3 regions of the Streptomyces sp. NPDC088097 genome follow, and region 2 is predicted to be linked to each of the others. Evidence: riboswitches for the same ligand, from Rfam matches in the RefSeq annotation. Region 2 holds a riboswitch; each other region holds the start of a gene.

Region 1 (4,864 bases), on a different contig from region 2:
GTTTCCGAGGAGCTGTCGTTCCGGATCCCGGTGGAACTCCGGTACGACGCCCGTGATCCCTATGCGGTGCGCCTGACGTTCCACCTTCCCGGAGACGCGCCCGTCACCTGGGCGTTCGGTCGGGAGCTGCTCCTCGACGGCATCAACAAGCCCTGTGGCGACGGGGACGTACACATCGCCCCCACCGATCCGGACGAGCTGTGCGACGTCCACATCCGTCTCCAGGTCGGCGGCGACCGCGCGTTGTTCCGCGCCGGGGCGGCGCCGCTCGTCGCGTTCCTCGACCGCACCGACCGGATCGTCCCGCTCGGCCAGGAGCGCAACCTGGGTGACTTCGAGGAGCACTTGGACGAGGCGCTGGGCAAGATCCTCGCCGAAGCCCACCAGAACGAGCAGAACGCGGGCTGACGGGGCGCCGCCCCGGTGGGACCGATGGACCGCCGCCGCGGCGGCCCGCCGTCAGCGCTTGCGCCGTCGGCCCCGACCGCCGCGGGCCGGACCCTGGGCCGGTACGGCGGCAACGGATCCGGGTCGGTCGGCGGACACGACCAGGGCGGCCAGCGCGGTGGTCATGGGGACCGAGGCCACGAGCCCGATCGAGCCCACGAGGGTCCGTACGATCTCCTCCGCGACCAGCTCGCTGTTGGCCACCGAACCCATGCTGCTGTTCGCGATGGAGAACAGCAGGAGCAGCGGGAGCGCGGCGCCCGCGTAGGCCAGTACCAGGGTGTTGACCACTGAGGCGATGTGGTCCCGGCCGATGCGGATGGCCGCCCGGTACAGGGCGCGCGGGCCCATGTCCGGGTCCGCCTGGTGCAGTTCCCACACAGCCGAGGTCTGGGTGACGGTGACGTCGTCCAGGACGCCGAGCGAGCCGATGATCACGCCCGCGAGCAGCAAACCGCTCATGTCGATCTCCGGGTAGAGCCCGTGGATCAGCCCGGTGTTGTCGTCCGTGTTGCCGCTCAGGAACGCCCAGTCGATGAACAGCGAGCCCAGCAGTCCGATCAGCAGCAATGAGGCCAGGGTGCCGAGGACCGCGACCGAGGTGCGGGCGGTCAGGCCGTGGCACATGTAGAGCGCGATCAGCATGATCGCGCTGGCCCCGATCACCGCGACCAGGAGGGGGTTCGAGCCCTGGAGGATCGCGGGGAGGATGAAGAGGGTCAGCACTCCGAAGCTGACCACGAGGGCGATGAGAGCGAAGAGCCCGCGGATCCGGCCGACCACGACGACCGCGATGGCGAAGATGGCCGCCAGCAGGGCCATCGGCAGCTTCCGGTGCACGTCGATCACGGAGTACTGGAGGTCGCGGGGGGCGTCGGGCGCGTACGCGACCACCACCTCCTGGCCCTTCTCCAACTGCCGTGGCGCGCCCGGCTGGACGATCTCGAAGAAGGCGCGCCCCTTGTCCGGCCCGCTGGTCACCTCGACGGTGGCCTTCTTGCACGCGCCGGTCTGCGCGGCCTGCGCCTCCCGGCCCTCGGGGGTGGAGGTGTCGCCGGTGGGCGGTACCTGCGAGGCGTTGACGGATTTGCAGTCGACCTTTGCCAAGGCGACCACCGAGGCCTGCTGGGTCTGGCGGTCGAAGCCGACGCCGGTCCGCTCGTGGTCGGGGGCGCCTCCGGGCCAGAGCACGGCCATGCCGACGAAGACGGCGACGGCGAAGGGGATCAGCACCGCGGCGATGACCTTGCGCAGGTGCTTGGAGACCGGGGCCGCCGGGCCGTGGCCATGACCGTGGCCGTGGGAGTGACCGGGCGCGTGATCGTGGGACGCGGGCCGGGAAGACCCGTGGGAGGAGCCATGGGAAGAGCCGTGCGAGGAGTCGGTCTCGTGTCCGTGGGACGCGTGCTCGTGGCCGGTGTGGCCCATGGGTTCGGTGGGGTGGTGGGGGGGCTGCGGCGAGGACGTCACCGGCAGATCATCGCAAGAGATGAGGGGGCCCACTGTTCAGCACGCCACAGATGACGCTAGCGTGGGGGCACCTTTGCACAACGCGGGAGCTCGGAGCACCGGGCTGAGAGGACGCTGATCACCGTACGCGCATGAAAATGCGCTCGGGAAGAGGCTGCGTCGACCGCCGAACCTGTTACCGGGTAATGCCGGCGTAGGGAGATCAGGTCTCATGACCATTCAGGACGCACGCACGCCTGCCGTCAGCCAGGAAGCCGACGGCCAGACCGAGCGCCAGCCCGGCTGGCACAAGGGGTACCTGGCGGGCTCCCGCCCGGACCTCCGGGTGCCGGTCCGCCAGGTCCACCTCACCAACGGCAAGGACGTGACGCTCTACGACACGTCCGGTCCGTACACCGACCCGCAGATCGAGACCGACGTGCGCCGCGGCCTGGCGCCGCTGCGCGAAAACTGGATCATCAGCCGCGGGGACACCGAGGAGTACGCGGGTCGCCCCGCACGCCCCGAGGACGACGGCATCAAGCACACCTCGCCGCGCGGTGGCCTCAAGAACCTCGACGCGGTCTTCCCGGGCCGCCCCCGTCAGCCCCGCAGGGGCCGTGACGGCGTCGCCGTCACGCAGCTCGCGTACGCCCGCCGGGGCGAGATCACCCCGGAGATGGAGTACGTCGCGATCCGCGAGAACGTCTCTCCCGAGGTCGTCCGGGAGGAGATCGCCGCAGGTCGGGCGGTCCTCCCGGCCAACGTGAACCACCCCGAGATCGAGCCGATGATCATCGGCAAGCGGTTCCTGGTGAAGGTCAACGCCAACATCGGCAACTCCGCGGTCACCTCCTCCATCGAGGAGGAGGTCGACAAGATGACCTGGGCGACCAAGTGGGGCGCCGACACGGTCATGGACCTGTCGACCGGTCGCAACATCCACACCACCCGTGAGTGGGTGCTGCGCAACTCCCCCGTCCCGATCGGCACCGTGCCGCTCTACCAGGCGCTGGAGAAGGTCGACGGCCGTGCCGAGGACCTGACCTGGGAGATCTACAAGGACACGGTCATCGAGCAGGCCGAGCAGGGCGTCGACTACATGACGGTCCACGCCGGCGTGCTGCTGCCCTACGTCCCGCTGACCGCCCGCCGCAAGACCGGCATCGTCTCGCGCGGCGGCTCGATCATGGCCGCCTGGTGCCTCGCGCACCACAAGGAGAACTTCCTCTACACGAACTTCGAGGAGCTCTGCGAGGTCCTCGCGGCCTACGACGTCACCTACTCCCTCGGGGACGGCCTGCGCCCCGGCTCCATCGCGGACGCCAACGACGCGGCCCAGTTCGCGGAGTTGAAGACGCTGGGCGAGCTGAACACGATCGCCAAGCGCCACAACGTCCAGACGATGATCGAGGGCCCGGGCCACGTCCCGATGCACAAGATCAAGGAGAACATCGACCTCCAGCAGGAGATCTGCGAGGAGGCGCCGTTCTACACGCTCGGCCCGCTGACCACGGACATCGCGCCCGCCTACGACCACATCACCTCGGGCATCGGCGCCGCGATGATCGCCTGGTGGGGCACCGCGATGCTCTGCTACGTCACGCCCAAGGAGCACCTGGGCCTGCCCAACCGGGACGACGTGAAGACCGGCGTCATCACCTACAAGATCTCCGCGCACGCGGCCGACCTGGCCAAGGGGCACCCCGGCGCCCAGGAGTGGGACGACGCCCTGTCGGACGCCCGCTTCGAGTTCCGCTGGGAGGACCAGTTCAACCTGGCCCTCGACCCCGACACGGCGCGCTCGTTCCACGACGAGACCCTTCCTGCCGAGCCGGCCAAGACCGCGCACTTCTGCTCGATGTGCGGTCCCAAGTTCTGCTCCATGAAGATCTCCCAGGACATTCGCCGTGAGCACGGTGGCGACCTGAAGGCCGACGAGATCCAGGCGGGCATGGCGGAGAAGTCCGCCGAGTTCGCCGCATCGGGCAACCGCGTCTACCTGCCGCTGGCGGACTGACGCGGTTCGACGGGGGGAGCGCTGCTCCCGGTCGGCGGATCTCCGCCGGCCGGGAGCAACGCCGTTGTCCTTGCCATGGAGTGCGCTCCAACTCCTAGAGTGCGGCCGCATGACCATGCGCTATCGAAATCTGGGCGGGACCGGCATCGAGGTGAGTGCCCACTGCCTCGGCACGATGATGTTCGGGGCGGTGGGGAACCCCGACCACGAGGAGTGCGGACGGATCATCCGTGCCGCGCTCGACCGGGGCATCAACTTCGTGGACACCGCGGACATGTACTCCGCCGGGGAGTCCGAGGAGATCGTCGGCAAGGCGCTCAAAGGACGCCGTGACGACGTGGTGCTGGCCACCAAGGTCCACTTCCAGATGGGCGAGGGCCGCAACCGCAGCGGGAACTCGCGCCGCTGGATCGTCCAGGCGGTGGAGGACAGTCTGCGCCGGCTCGGCACCGACTGGATCGACCTCTACCAGGTGCACCGGCCGGACCACACGACCGATGTGGAGGAGACCCTCTCCGTCCTCGGTGACCTGGTGCGGGCGGGGAAGATCCGGTCCTTCGGATGCTCGACCTTCCCGGCGGGGGACCTGGTGGAGGCCCATCACGTGGCCGAGCGGCGGGCGCTTCCTCGGTTCCGGACCGAGCAGCCGCCGTACTCGATCCTCGCGCGAGGCATCGAGACCGATGTGCTGCCGGTGGCCCGCAGGTACGGGATGGGCGTGCTGACCTGGAGTCCGCTGGCATCAGGCTTCCTGAGTGGGAAGTACCGGCTCGACGGCCCCATCGACCTGACCACGGGCCGGGCGGCGCTCACGCCGGCGCGCTTCGATCCGACGATCCCCGGCAACGTCGCCAAGCTGGAGGCGGTGGAACGGCTGATCGAGCTGGCCCAGGAGATCGGCTGCACCCTGCCCGAACTGGCCGTGGCCTTCACCGTCGCGCACCCGGC
Region 2 (4,864 bases):
CATCGGCGCGGTCGTTCACGGCGAGGAGCCTGCCGTGGCGGCGGGCGGCCTCGGCGAAGACCGCGAGGTGTTCGAGTTCCTCGGCGGCTTCCATGCCCTTGTCGCGGAGCTGGACGACGTCGACCCCGCCGGACAGGGCCGCGTCCAGGAACTCGGGGAGGTCGCCCTGCCGCTTGCGCGCGTCCGTGCACAGGTAGAGCCGGGCGTCGGACAGCTGCTGCATGGGTGTACCCCCCGTGGTGGTGGCGTACGGGGCCGACGCGCGCGCGTCGGCCCCGTACGCCTGTGGATCAGCCGGTCAGAGGGCGAGCGCCTGAGCGCGACGCTTCACCTCCGTGCCGCGATTCTCGCTCAGCGCCTGAGCGGGGGTTCCGGGCAGGGTCGGGTCCGGCGTGAACATCCACTCCAGGATCTCCGCGTCGGAGAAGCCGTCGTCGCGCAGGACGGTCAGCAGTCCGACGAGACCCTTGACGATCTTGTCGCCGTCGAGGAAGGGGGCGGGCACCTGGAGGGAGCGGTTCTCGCCGCGGCGCACGGCGAGCAGCTGACCTTCCTTGACCAGCTGGCGGACCCGGGTCACTTCGATGTCGAGCATCTCCGCGATGTCGGGGAGGTACAGCCAGGCGGGGACAAGGGCATCGATCTTTGCGTCAATCTCGGTCACGGGGACAAGCCTGCCATCTCGGGCCGAGACCCGGTACCTGGCCCCGTCCGTCCGGGTCGGGGCCGGGCGCCGGGCGGGTCAGGCGAGGGCGGATTTCAGCGCGACGGCCGGGTCGGCGACCTTCGCGGGGTCGAGGGGCGCGGCCGACTCGATGAGCCTGCGGCCCTGGGCGATGTCCCGGGGCCGACCCACGGCGAGGACGCCGACCAGGGCCCCCTCGCGCAGCCAGCACACCGACCAGGCGGCCCCGCCCGGGTCGCCGCGCCCGATCAGGGTGTCGGCGCCGCCGTGGTGGCCGGCGTACTGCACGAAGCGGCCGAACTGCTCGGACCAGAAGTAGGGCACCGGGTCGTAGGGCGGTACGGGCTCCCCCGTCGGGCCGGCGAGGATGTTCGCGGCGACGGTGCGGGGGCCCTGGAGGGCGTTGTCCCAGTGGTGGACCAACAGGCGGGCGCCGTAGCGGGCCGAGGGGAAGGAGGCGCAGTCGCCGACCGCGTACACCCCGGGCAGGGAGGTGCGCAGGTGCGCGTCGGCGGTGACGGAGCCGTCCGGGCCGCGCTCGATCCCGGTGCCGGCGAGCCAGCCCGTGGCGGGGCGGGCGCCGATGCCGACGACCACCGCGCCGGCCTCCAGCTCGCGGCCGTCCTCCAGCCGGACCCGGCCCTCCTCGACGCCGGCCACCCTGGCGCCGGTGAGCAGGGTGGCGCCGGCCTCGGCGTACCAGCGGGCCATGGGGGCGGCGACCTCGGCGGGCAGGGCTCCGGCGAGGACCCGGTCGGCGGCCTCGACCACGGTCACGGCGCAGCCGGCCTCGCGGGCGGCCGTGGCGAACTCGGCGCCGATCCAGCCGGCGCCGACGACCACGACGGCCGGGGCGGCGGCCAGGACGGGGCGCAGCCGGGCGGCGTCGTCGAGGGTGCGCAGGAGGTGGACCCCCGGGACGGACTCGGTGCCGGGGAGGGTCAGCGGTTCGGCGCCGGTGGCCAGGACGAGGACCTCGTAGGGGACCGGTCCGACCTCGGTGTCCAGCTCGCGCTCCCCCGGGCACAGTCCGGTGACCTCGACGCCGAGGCGCAGGTCGATGTCCAGGCCCTCGAAGTCCACGTCGAAGGCGGAGTCCTCGGCCTTGCCGAGCAGCACCGCCTTGGACAGCGGGGGTCGGTCGTAGGGCTGGTGGGGTTCGGCTCCCAGCAGGGTGACGGGGCCGGTGAACCCCTGTTCGCGCAGGGCCACCGCGGTCTGTACCCCGGCCATTCCGGCGCCGACGATCACAACGCCGGGCTTCGTCTGTTCCGTCTGCTCGCTCACCCGGCCCACCCTATTGAACTGACGGCCCGTCAGGAACAGGGGGCGGGGAGGCAGCCTTACCCGCCGTCGCCCCCGGGGTTAGTCTGGCCACCGTACCTATCGCGGGAGTCCGGGCGCACCGGGCTGAGAGGGAGGCTGGCCGGCCTCCGACCGTACGAACCTGATCCGGGTCATGCCGGCGAAGGGAGGGGCTGGACGCCCATGCACTCATCTCGAACATCCGGGACGGCTCGCACGTCCGGGACGGCTCGCACGCCCGAAGGACCCGGCACAGGATCCGGCACGTCCGGGCCGTCCCGCAAGGGGTCCGACGTCCTCGTCATCGGGGGTGGCCTGATCGGCCTGGTCACCGCCTGGCGGGCGGCCCGCCGCGGACTGCGCACCACCCTGGCCGACCCGGACCCCGGCGGCGGCGCCGCCCGGGTCGCGGCCGGCATGTTGGCCGCCGTCACCGAGCTGCACTACGGCGAGGAGACCCTCCTCGGGCTCAACGTGGCCTCCGCCGCCCGCTACCCGCAATTCGCCGCCGAGCTGGCGGAGGCCTCCGGCGGCCTGGACATCGGCTACCGGGCCTGCGGCACCCTCGCCGTGGCCCTCGACGCCGACGACCGCCTCCACCTGCGGGAACTCCACGCCCTCCAGCGCCGCTGCGGCCTGGAGTCGGAGTGGCTCACCGGACGCGAGTGCCGCCGCCTGGAGCCGATGCTGGCCCCCGGCGTACGCGGCGGGCTGCGCGTCGACGGCGACCACCAGGTGGACCCCCGCCGGCTCGCGGCGGCGTTGCTGGCCGCCTGCGAACGGGCCGGGGTCACCGTGCACCGGGCGAGGGCCGAGCGGTTGCTGACCGGGGCCGACCGCGCGCTGGGCGCCGTACTGGAGGACGGTACGGAGCTGCGCGCCGACCAGACCGTCCTCGCGGCCGGCTCGCTCAGCGGGCGCCTGGCCGGGGTGCCGCCCGAGGTGGAGGTGCCGGTGCGGCCGGTGAAGGGACAGGTCCTGCGGCTGACGGTGCCGGCGGCGTACGCGCCGTTCCTGTCGCGGACCGTACGGGCCGTCGTGCGCGGCAGCCACGTCTACCTGGTGCCGCGCGAGAACGGCGAACTCGTCGTCGGCGCCACCAGCGAGGAACTCGGCTGGGACACCACGGTCACGGCGGGCGGGGTCTACGAACTGCTGCGCGACGCCCACGAGCTGGTCCCCGGGATCACCGAACTCCCGCTGACCGAAACCCTCGCGGGCCTGCGCCCGGGCTCCCCCGACAACGCCCCGCTGCTCGGCCCGACCGAGCTGCCGGGCCTGCACCTGGCCACGGGCCACTACCGCAACGGGGTGCTACTGACCCCGCTCACCGGCGACGTCATGGCGGAGCTCCTCGCGACCGGCGTCGTGCCGGAGGTCGCCCGCCCCTTCACCCCGCGCCGCTTCTCCACCACCCGCACGCGTCAGGAGTCCCTCGTATGACCATCTCCGTCAACGGCGAGCCGCGCGAGATCGCGGCCGGCACCACCCTCGACGCGGTGGTCGCCTCCCTGAGCGCGGCCCCGTCCGGCGTGGCCGCGGCCCTCAACGAGACCGTCGTCCCGCGCGGGCAGTGGTCCCGCACCCCGGTGGGCGAGGGCGACCGCGTCGAGGTCCTCACCGCCGTGCAGGGGGGCTGAGCGCGATGGCCGACGACCTCTTCACCCTCGCCGGGAGGACCTTCTCCTCCCGGTTGATCATGGGCACGGGCGGGGCCCCGAGCCTGGACCTCCTGGAACGGGCCCTGATCGCCTCCGGCACCGAGCTGACCACGGTGGCCATGCGCCGCCTGGACCCGACGGTGCAGGGCTCGGTCCTGTCCGTCCTGGAGCGGCTCGGGATCGCGGTCCTGCCGAACACGGCGGGCTGCTTCACCGCGGGCGAGGCCGTGCTCACCGCCCGGCTGGCCCGGGAGGCACTGGGCACGGACTGGATCAAGCTGGAGGTGGTCGCCGACGAGCGCACCCTCCTGCCGGACGGGGTCGAGCTGCTGGACGCCGCCGAGGTCCTCGTCGACGAGGGCTTCACCGTGCTGCCCTACACGAACGACGACCCGGTGCTGGCGCGCAAGCTGGAGGACGTGGGCTGCGCGGCGATCATGCCGCTCGGCTCCCCTATCGGCTCGGGCATGGGCATCCGCAACCCGCACAACTTCGAGCTGATCACCGAACGGGCCGGGGTCCCGGTGATCCTGGACGCGGGCGCGGGCACCGCGTCCGACGTGGCCCTGGCGATGGAACTGGGCTGCGCGGGTGTGATGCTCGCCTCGGCCGTGACCCGGGCGCAGTCTCCGGTGCTGATGGCCGCCGCGATGCGGGACGCCGTCACCGCGGGCCGGCTCGCCTTCCGCGCGGGCCGCATCCCCCAACGCCGCTTCGCGCAGGCCTCCTCCCCGCAGGAGGGCCTCCCCGCCCTGGACCCGGAACGCCCGGCGTTCTGACGTCCCGGCGCGCCGGGATTCCGGCGCGCCGGGCCCGTTTTCGGAGCGGGATGCGTCACAGGTGCGCTGCAAGCGAGGGGACCCCGGCGGGGGCGCGGTGGGGCGCTCGTAGAATCGGCGGGTGGATACGACCCTGGATGACCCCCTCGTCGGGCGCGTGCTCGACGGCCGCTACCGCGTCGACGCCCGTATCGCGGCCGGCGGCATGGCCACGGTCTACCGGGCCCTCGACACCCGGCTCGACCGGATCCTCGCGCTCAAGGTGATGCACCCGGCACTGGCCGCCGACGGCGTCTTCGTGGACCGCTTCATCCGCGAGGCGAAGTCCGTGGCCCGCCTGGCCCACCCCAACGTGGTGGCCGTCTTCGACCAGGGCACGGACGGACCCTTCACCTACCTCGCGATGGAGTACGTCTCCGGCTGCACCCTGCGCG
Region 3 (4,864 bases), on a different contig from region 2:
CGACGAGCGGGGACCATGCCTTGACCCACTGCTCACGGTTCTTCGCGATGGTGTCGGGAGCGACCGTCTCCGGCTTCTCGATGACCACGCCGTGCTTCGTGAAGAGTTCCGGCAGCTTCGCGTCCTTCAGGACCGGGTTCACGAACATCTGGAGCGGCATGTCCTCCTGGAACTTCTTGCTCACCAGGAAGTCGAGCAGCGCCTTGCCGCCCTCCTCGTTCTTCGCGCCCTTGAGCAGGCCCGCGAACTCGACCTGGCGGAAGCAGGTCCCGGTGGAGACGCCCGTGGGGGCCTCGGCCGGCTGCGGCTCGCCGTAGAGGACCTCGACCGGCGGGCTGGAGGCGTAGGAGACGACCAGCGGGCGGTCGCCCTTGGCCTTCTTGCCGCCGGCGGAGCCGGAGAAGCGCTCGTTGTAGGCCTGCTCCCAGCCGTCGACGACCTCGACGCCGTTGGCCTTGAGCTTGGTCCAGTAGTCCTTCCAACCGTCCTCGCCGTACTTGCCGACGGAGGCGAGGAGGAAACCGAGGCCGGGCGAGGAGGTCGCCGCGTTCTCGGTGACGAGGAGGTTCTTGTACTCGGGCTTCAGCAGGTCGTCCAGCGTCTGCGGCGGGGCCAGCTTCTTGTCGGCGAAGTAGGCCTTGTCGTAGTTGACGCAGATGTCACCGGAGTCGATCGGGGTGACCCGGTGCTCCTTGTCGAGGACGTACTCGGGCTTGACGTCGGCCAGGCCCTTGGCCTCGTACGGGGTGAAGATCCCGTTGTCGAGGGCCCGCGAGAGCAGGGTGTTGTCCACGCCGAAGAAGACGTCGCCGCGCGGGGAGCCCTTGGTGAGGATCTCCTGGTTGAGCGCGGCGCCGGCGTCCCCGGACTTCAGCACCTTGACCGTGTAGCCGCTCTGCTTCTCGAAGTCCTTGAGGACCGCGTCGGTCACGTTGAAGGAGTCGTGCGAGACCAGCGTGATCGTCTTCGACTTCGGGGCGTCACTCGCCCCGGCCGCCTTGTCCTTGGCGTCCGTGCCGCCACATGCGCCGAGCGTGGTGACGCCGAGCGCGGCCGCGAGCACGGCGCCCGCGATCTTCTTGGTGGTGCTCACTGGTGAATTCCTCCTGGGATGACCAGGAGAAGACGCGGCCCCGCCCGGCGCTCTGTGGGAGCGGACGCCGGGCAGGGCGCAACAGCTTGAGTGAATGACCGAACTTCCTACCCCGAATGACCGGGGCGAGGTTCAGAGGGTCTGCGGTGACGGACCGCACTCTCAGCGCTGTGGCGCTCCCCTGTCGGAATATGAAATTGGTTCGGCCACAGGGTACCCCGTGGCCGAATGCGATCGGTCTTGACCGAAAGTCCGAGATCAGCGCCGGTGGCCCAGGTCGTCCCGTCCGGGTCTTGGCGGGCCCGGCTCACCCACCAAGATCCGAAAGAGACGGCCTAGCGCTCCGAGGCGGCGAGCTGGCCGCACGCCCCGTCGATCTCCTGGCCGCGGGTGTCGCGGACGGTGACCGGCACGCCGTGCCGGGCGATGGCCTCGACGAAGGCCTTCTCGTCCTCCGGGCGCGAGGCCGTCCACTTGGAGCCGGGCGTCGGGTTCAGCGGGATCAGGTTGACGTGTACGCGCTTGCCCTTGAGCAGCCGGCCGAGGAGGTCGCCGCGCCAGGCCTGGTCGTTGATGTCGCGGATCAGGGCGTACTCGATGGAGATCCGTCGGCCGGACTTCTCCGCGTACTCCCAGGCCGCGTCCAGCACCTCGCGGACGTTCCAGCGGGTGTTCACCGGGACGAGGGTGTCGCGCAGCTCGTCGTCCGGGGCGTGCAGCGAGACGGCGAGGCGGCACTTGAAGCCCTCGTCGGCGAAGCGCAGCATGGCCGGGACCAGGCCGACCGTGGAGACGGTGATGCCGCGCTGCGACAGACCGAGGCCGTCGGGCTCCGGGTCGGTGAGCCGGCGGATGGAGCCGACCACGCGGTTGTAGTTGGCGAGCGGCTCGCCCATGCCCATGAAGACGATGTTGGACAGTCGCGCCGGACCGCCGGGGACCTCGCCGTCGCGCAGGGCGCGCATGCCGTCGACGATCTGGTGGACGATCTCGGCGGTGGAGAGGTTGCGGTCCAGACCCGCCTGGCCGGTGGCGCAGAAGGGGCAGTTCATGCCGCAGCCGGCCTGCGAGGAGATGCACATGGTCACCCGGTCCGGGTAGCGCATCAGCACGGACTCGACGAGCGTGCCGTCGTGCAGCTTCCACAGGGTCTTGCGGGTGGTGTCGTCGTCGCAGCTGATGTGCCGCACGACGTTCATCAGGTCCGGCAGCAGCTCCTGCTGGAGCTTCTCGCGCGAGGCCGCGGGGATGTCGGTCCACTGCGCCGGGTCGTGCGTGTAGCGGGCGAAGTAGTGCTGGGAGAGCTGCTTGGCCCGGAAGGGCTTCTCACCGATCGCGGCCACCGCCTCGCGGCGCTCGGCCGGGGTCATGTCGGCGAGGTGCCGGGGCGGCTTCTTGGCTCCGCGAGGGGCGACGAAGGTGAGCTCTCCCGGAACGGGGCGGGCCATGGCAGGTACTCCTTGTAAGACGAAAGGCGCGCCGCAGAAGCAGCGCGCCTTTCAAGAGTAACCGCCCGGCGTCTTACGGCGCCTTCCCGCAGGTCAGCCGGTGCCCACGAAGGCCGCCAGCAGCAGCCAGACCACCGGAGCGGTCGGCAGCAGCGAGTCGAGCCGGTCCATGATGCCGCCGTGGCCCGGGAGCAGGGTGCCCATGTCCTTGATGCCGAGGTCCCGCTTGATCATCGACTCGCCCAGGTCGCCCAGGGTGGCGCTGACGGCGACGGCGAGGCCCAGCAGGAGTCCCTGCCACCAGGCGCCCCCGTCGATCAGGAACTCCATGCACAGCGCGCCGGCCACCATCGCGAAGGCCACCGCCCCGAGGAGCCCCTCGCGGGTCTTGCCGGGGCTGATGCGCGGCGCGAGCTTGGTCTTGCCGAAGCGCCAGCCCACCGCGTAGGCCCCCGTGTCGCTGACCACGGTCAGCGCCAGGAAGGTCGTGACCCGCTGGGGGCCGTCGTCGGCGGTGAGCAGCATCGCGACGAACGTGGCCAGGAACGGCACGTAGAACGCCGCGAAGACGCCCGCGGTGACGTCCTTGAGGTAGTCCTCGGGCGGCTCCGTCATCCGCCACACGAGGACGGCGAGCGCGGTGAGCGCCATGGCGACCCAGGCGCCCTCGGCGCCCCGGACGTAGCCGGCGATGACCATCGCCGCGCCGCCGACCGCGAGCGGTACCAGCGGCGCCTTGATGCCCTTCTTCTCCTGGAGCCGGGAGGTCAGCTCCCACAGGCCCACGACGACGGCGACGACGACCACGCCGACGAAGACGGCCTTGACGACGAAGAGCGAGGCGAAGATCACCGCTCCGAGGCCGACACCGACCCCTATGGCGGCACGCAGATCCCGCCCCGCGCGCTTCTTCTGCGGCGGGGGCGACGCGTCCTGCGGGGCCTGTGAGGGCGGAGGGCTGGGCATGGGCTCCTGCGGCGGCGTCTCGGCGCGGAAGGGGGGACCGCCGACCACGGCGGCCCCCCGATCGCGTGCTTCCCGGTCGTCGAAGTCACGGCCGGCGGCATCGGTCACGATGGGCATGGGCCGAGTGTGCGGGCCCACCAGCGCATCGTATGCGGGACCCGCCGCTGCCGGCTCCGTGGCCCAGGGAGAGTCGTTCATCAGACCTCGAGGAGCTCGGCTTCCTTGTGCTTGAGCAGCTCGTCCACCTGCGCGACGTACTTCGCGGTGGTGTCGTCGAGCTCCTTCTCGGCGCGACGCACCTCGTCCTCGCCGGCTTCCTTGTCCTTGACGAGCTTGTCGAGGGCGTCCTTCGCCTTGCGGCGGACGGCGCGGATGGAAACCTTGGAGTCCTCGGCCTTGGTGCGCGCGACCTTGATGTACTCCTTGCGGCGGTCCTGCGTCAGCTCGGGGAAGGTCACCCGGATGATGCGGCCGTCGTTGCTCGGGTTGACACCGAGGTCGGAGTCGCGGATGGCCTGCTCGATGTTGCGCAGGGCCGAGGAGTCGAACGGCGTCACGATCGCCATGCGCGGCTCGGGCACCGCGAAGGACGCGAGCTGGTTGATGGGCGTGATGGCACCGTAGTAGTCGGCGACGATCTTGTTGAACATCGCCGGGTGCGCACGACCCGTGCGAATCGCGCCGAAGTCTTCCTTGGCGACGATGACGGCCTTCTCCATCTTCTCCTCGGCCTCGAGGAGGATTTCTTCGATCACCACGTGCTCCTGCATGTCAGATGTGGATGGTTCAGGCGGGCGGGGCGGCCCGGGCCGCCCTGACCGGGCCCCGCGGGGGCCCGGTCGGCGGGGCTCAGACCCGGGTTCCCTGGGCACTCACGAGCGTGCCGATCTTCTCACCCTTGACGGCGCGCGCGATATTGCCCTCGGCGAGCAGTTCGAAGACGAGGATCGGCAGCTGGTTGTCGCGGCACAGCGTGATGGCCGTGGCGTCGGCGACCTTGAGGTCCCGGGACAGCACCTCGCTGTACTCCAGCGCGTCGAACTTCACCGCGTCCGGGTTGGTCTTCGGGTCGGAGTCGTAGACCCCGTCGACGCCGTTCTTGCCCATGAGCAGGGCCTCGGCGTCGATCTCCAGGGCGCGCTGGGCGGCCGTGGTGTCGGTGGAGAAGTAGGGCATGCCCATGCCGGCGCCGAAGATGACGACGCGACCCTTCTCCAGGTGGCGCACGGCGCGGAGCGGGATGTACGGCTCCGCGACCTGGCCCATGGTGATGGCGGTCTGGACGCGGCTGTCGATGCCTTCCTTCTCCAGGAAGTCCTGGAGGGCGAGGCAGTTCATGACGGTGCCGAGCATGCCC

What was found. Region 2 has a riboswitch for thiamine pyrophosphate ahead of thiO (glycine oxidase ThiO). Riboswitches for the same ligand answer to the same signal wherever they lie in the genome.
Region 1: it holds a riboswitch for thiamine pyrophosphate, as region 2 does, so the genes downstream of both, thiC (phosphomethylpyrimidine synthase ThiC) here and thiO (glycine oxidase ThiO) in region 2, are expected to answer to the same signal.
Region 3: it holds a riboswitch for thiamine pyrophosphate, as region 2 does, so the genes downstream of both, ACIOD1_RS28100 (thiamine ABC transporter substrate binding subunit) here and thiO (glycine oxidase ThiO) in region 2, are expected to answer to the same signal.

What each region holds. Positions count from the first base shown of each region.
Region 1 is NZ_JBIUTJ010000005.1:276,917-281,780, forward strand. Features, by position in the region: gene ACIOD1_RS18705 (SsgA family sporulation/cell division regulator) at 1-408, shown strand, start outside; gene ACIOD1_RS18710 (YibE/F family protein) at 460-1,950, opposite strand; TPP riboswitch at 1,990-2,134, shown strand; gene thiC (phosphomethylpyrimidine synthase ThiC) at 2,129-3,916, shown strand; gene ACIOD1_RS18720 (aldo/keto reductase) at 4,032-4,864, shown strand, end outside.
Region 2 is NZ_JBIUTJ010000006.1:50,214-55,077, forward strand. Features, by position in the region: gene thiE (thiamine phosphate synthase) at 1-223, opposite strand, end outside; gene ACIOD1_RS19765 (Rv2175c family DNA-binding protein) at 299-664, opposite strand; gene ACIOD1_RS19770 (NAD(P)/FAD-dependent oxidoreductase) at 743-1,972, opposite strand; TPP riboswitch at 2,064-2,176, shown strand; gene thiO (glycine oxidase ThiO) at 2,174-3,433, shown strand; gene thiS (sulfur carrier protein ThiS) at 3,430-3,630, shown strand; gene ACIOD1_RS19785 (thiazole synthase) at 3,636-4,430, shown strand; gene pknB (Stk1 family PASTA domain-containing Ser/Thr kinase) at 4,552-4,864, shown strand, end outside.
Region 3 is NZ_JBIUTJ010000013.1:79,629-84,492, reverse strand. Features, by position in the region: gene ACIOD1_RS28100 (thiamine ABC transporter substrate binding subunit) at 1-1,093, opposite strand, end outside; TPP riboswitch at 1,180-1,286, opposite strand; gene rlmN (23S rRNA (adenine(2503)-C(2))-methyltransferase RlmN) at 1,429-2,541, opposite strand; gene ACIOD1_RS28090 (phosphatidate cytidylyltransferase) at 2,635-3,705, opposite strand; gene frr (ribosome recycling factor) at 3,705-4,262, opposite strand; gene pyrH (UMP kinase) at 4,357-4,864, opposite strand, start outside.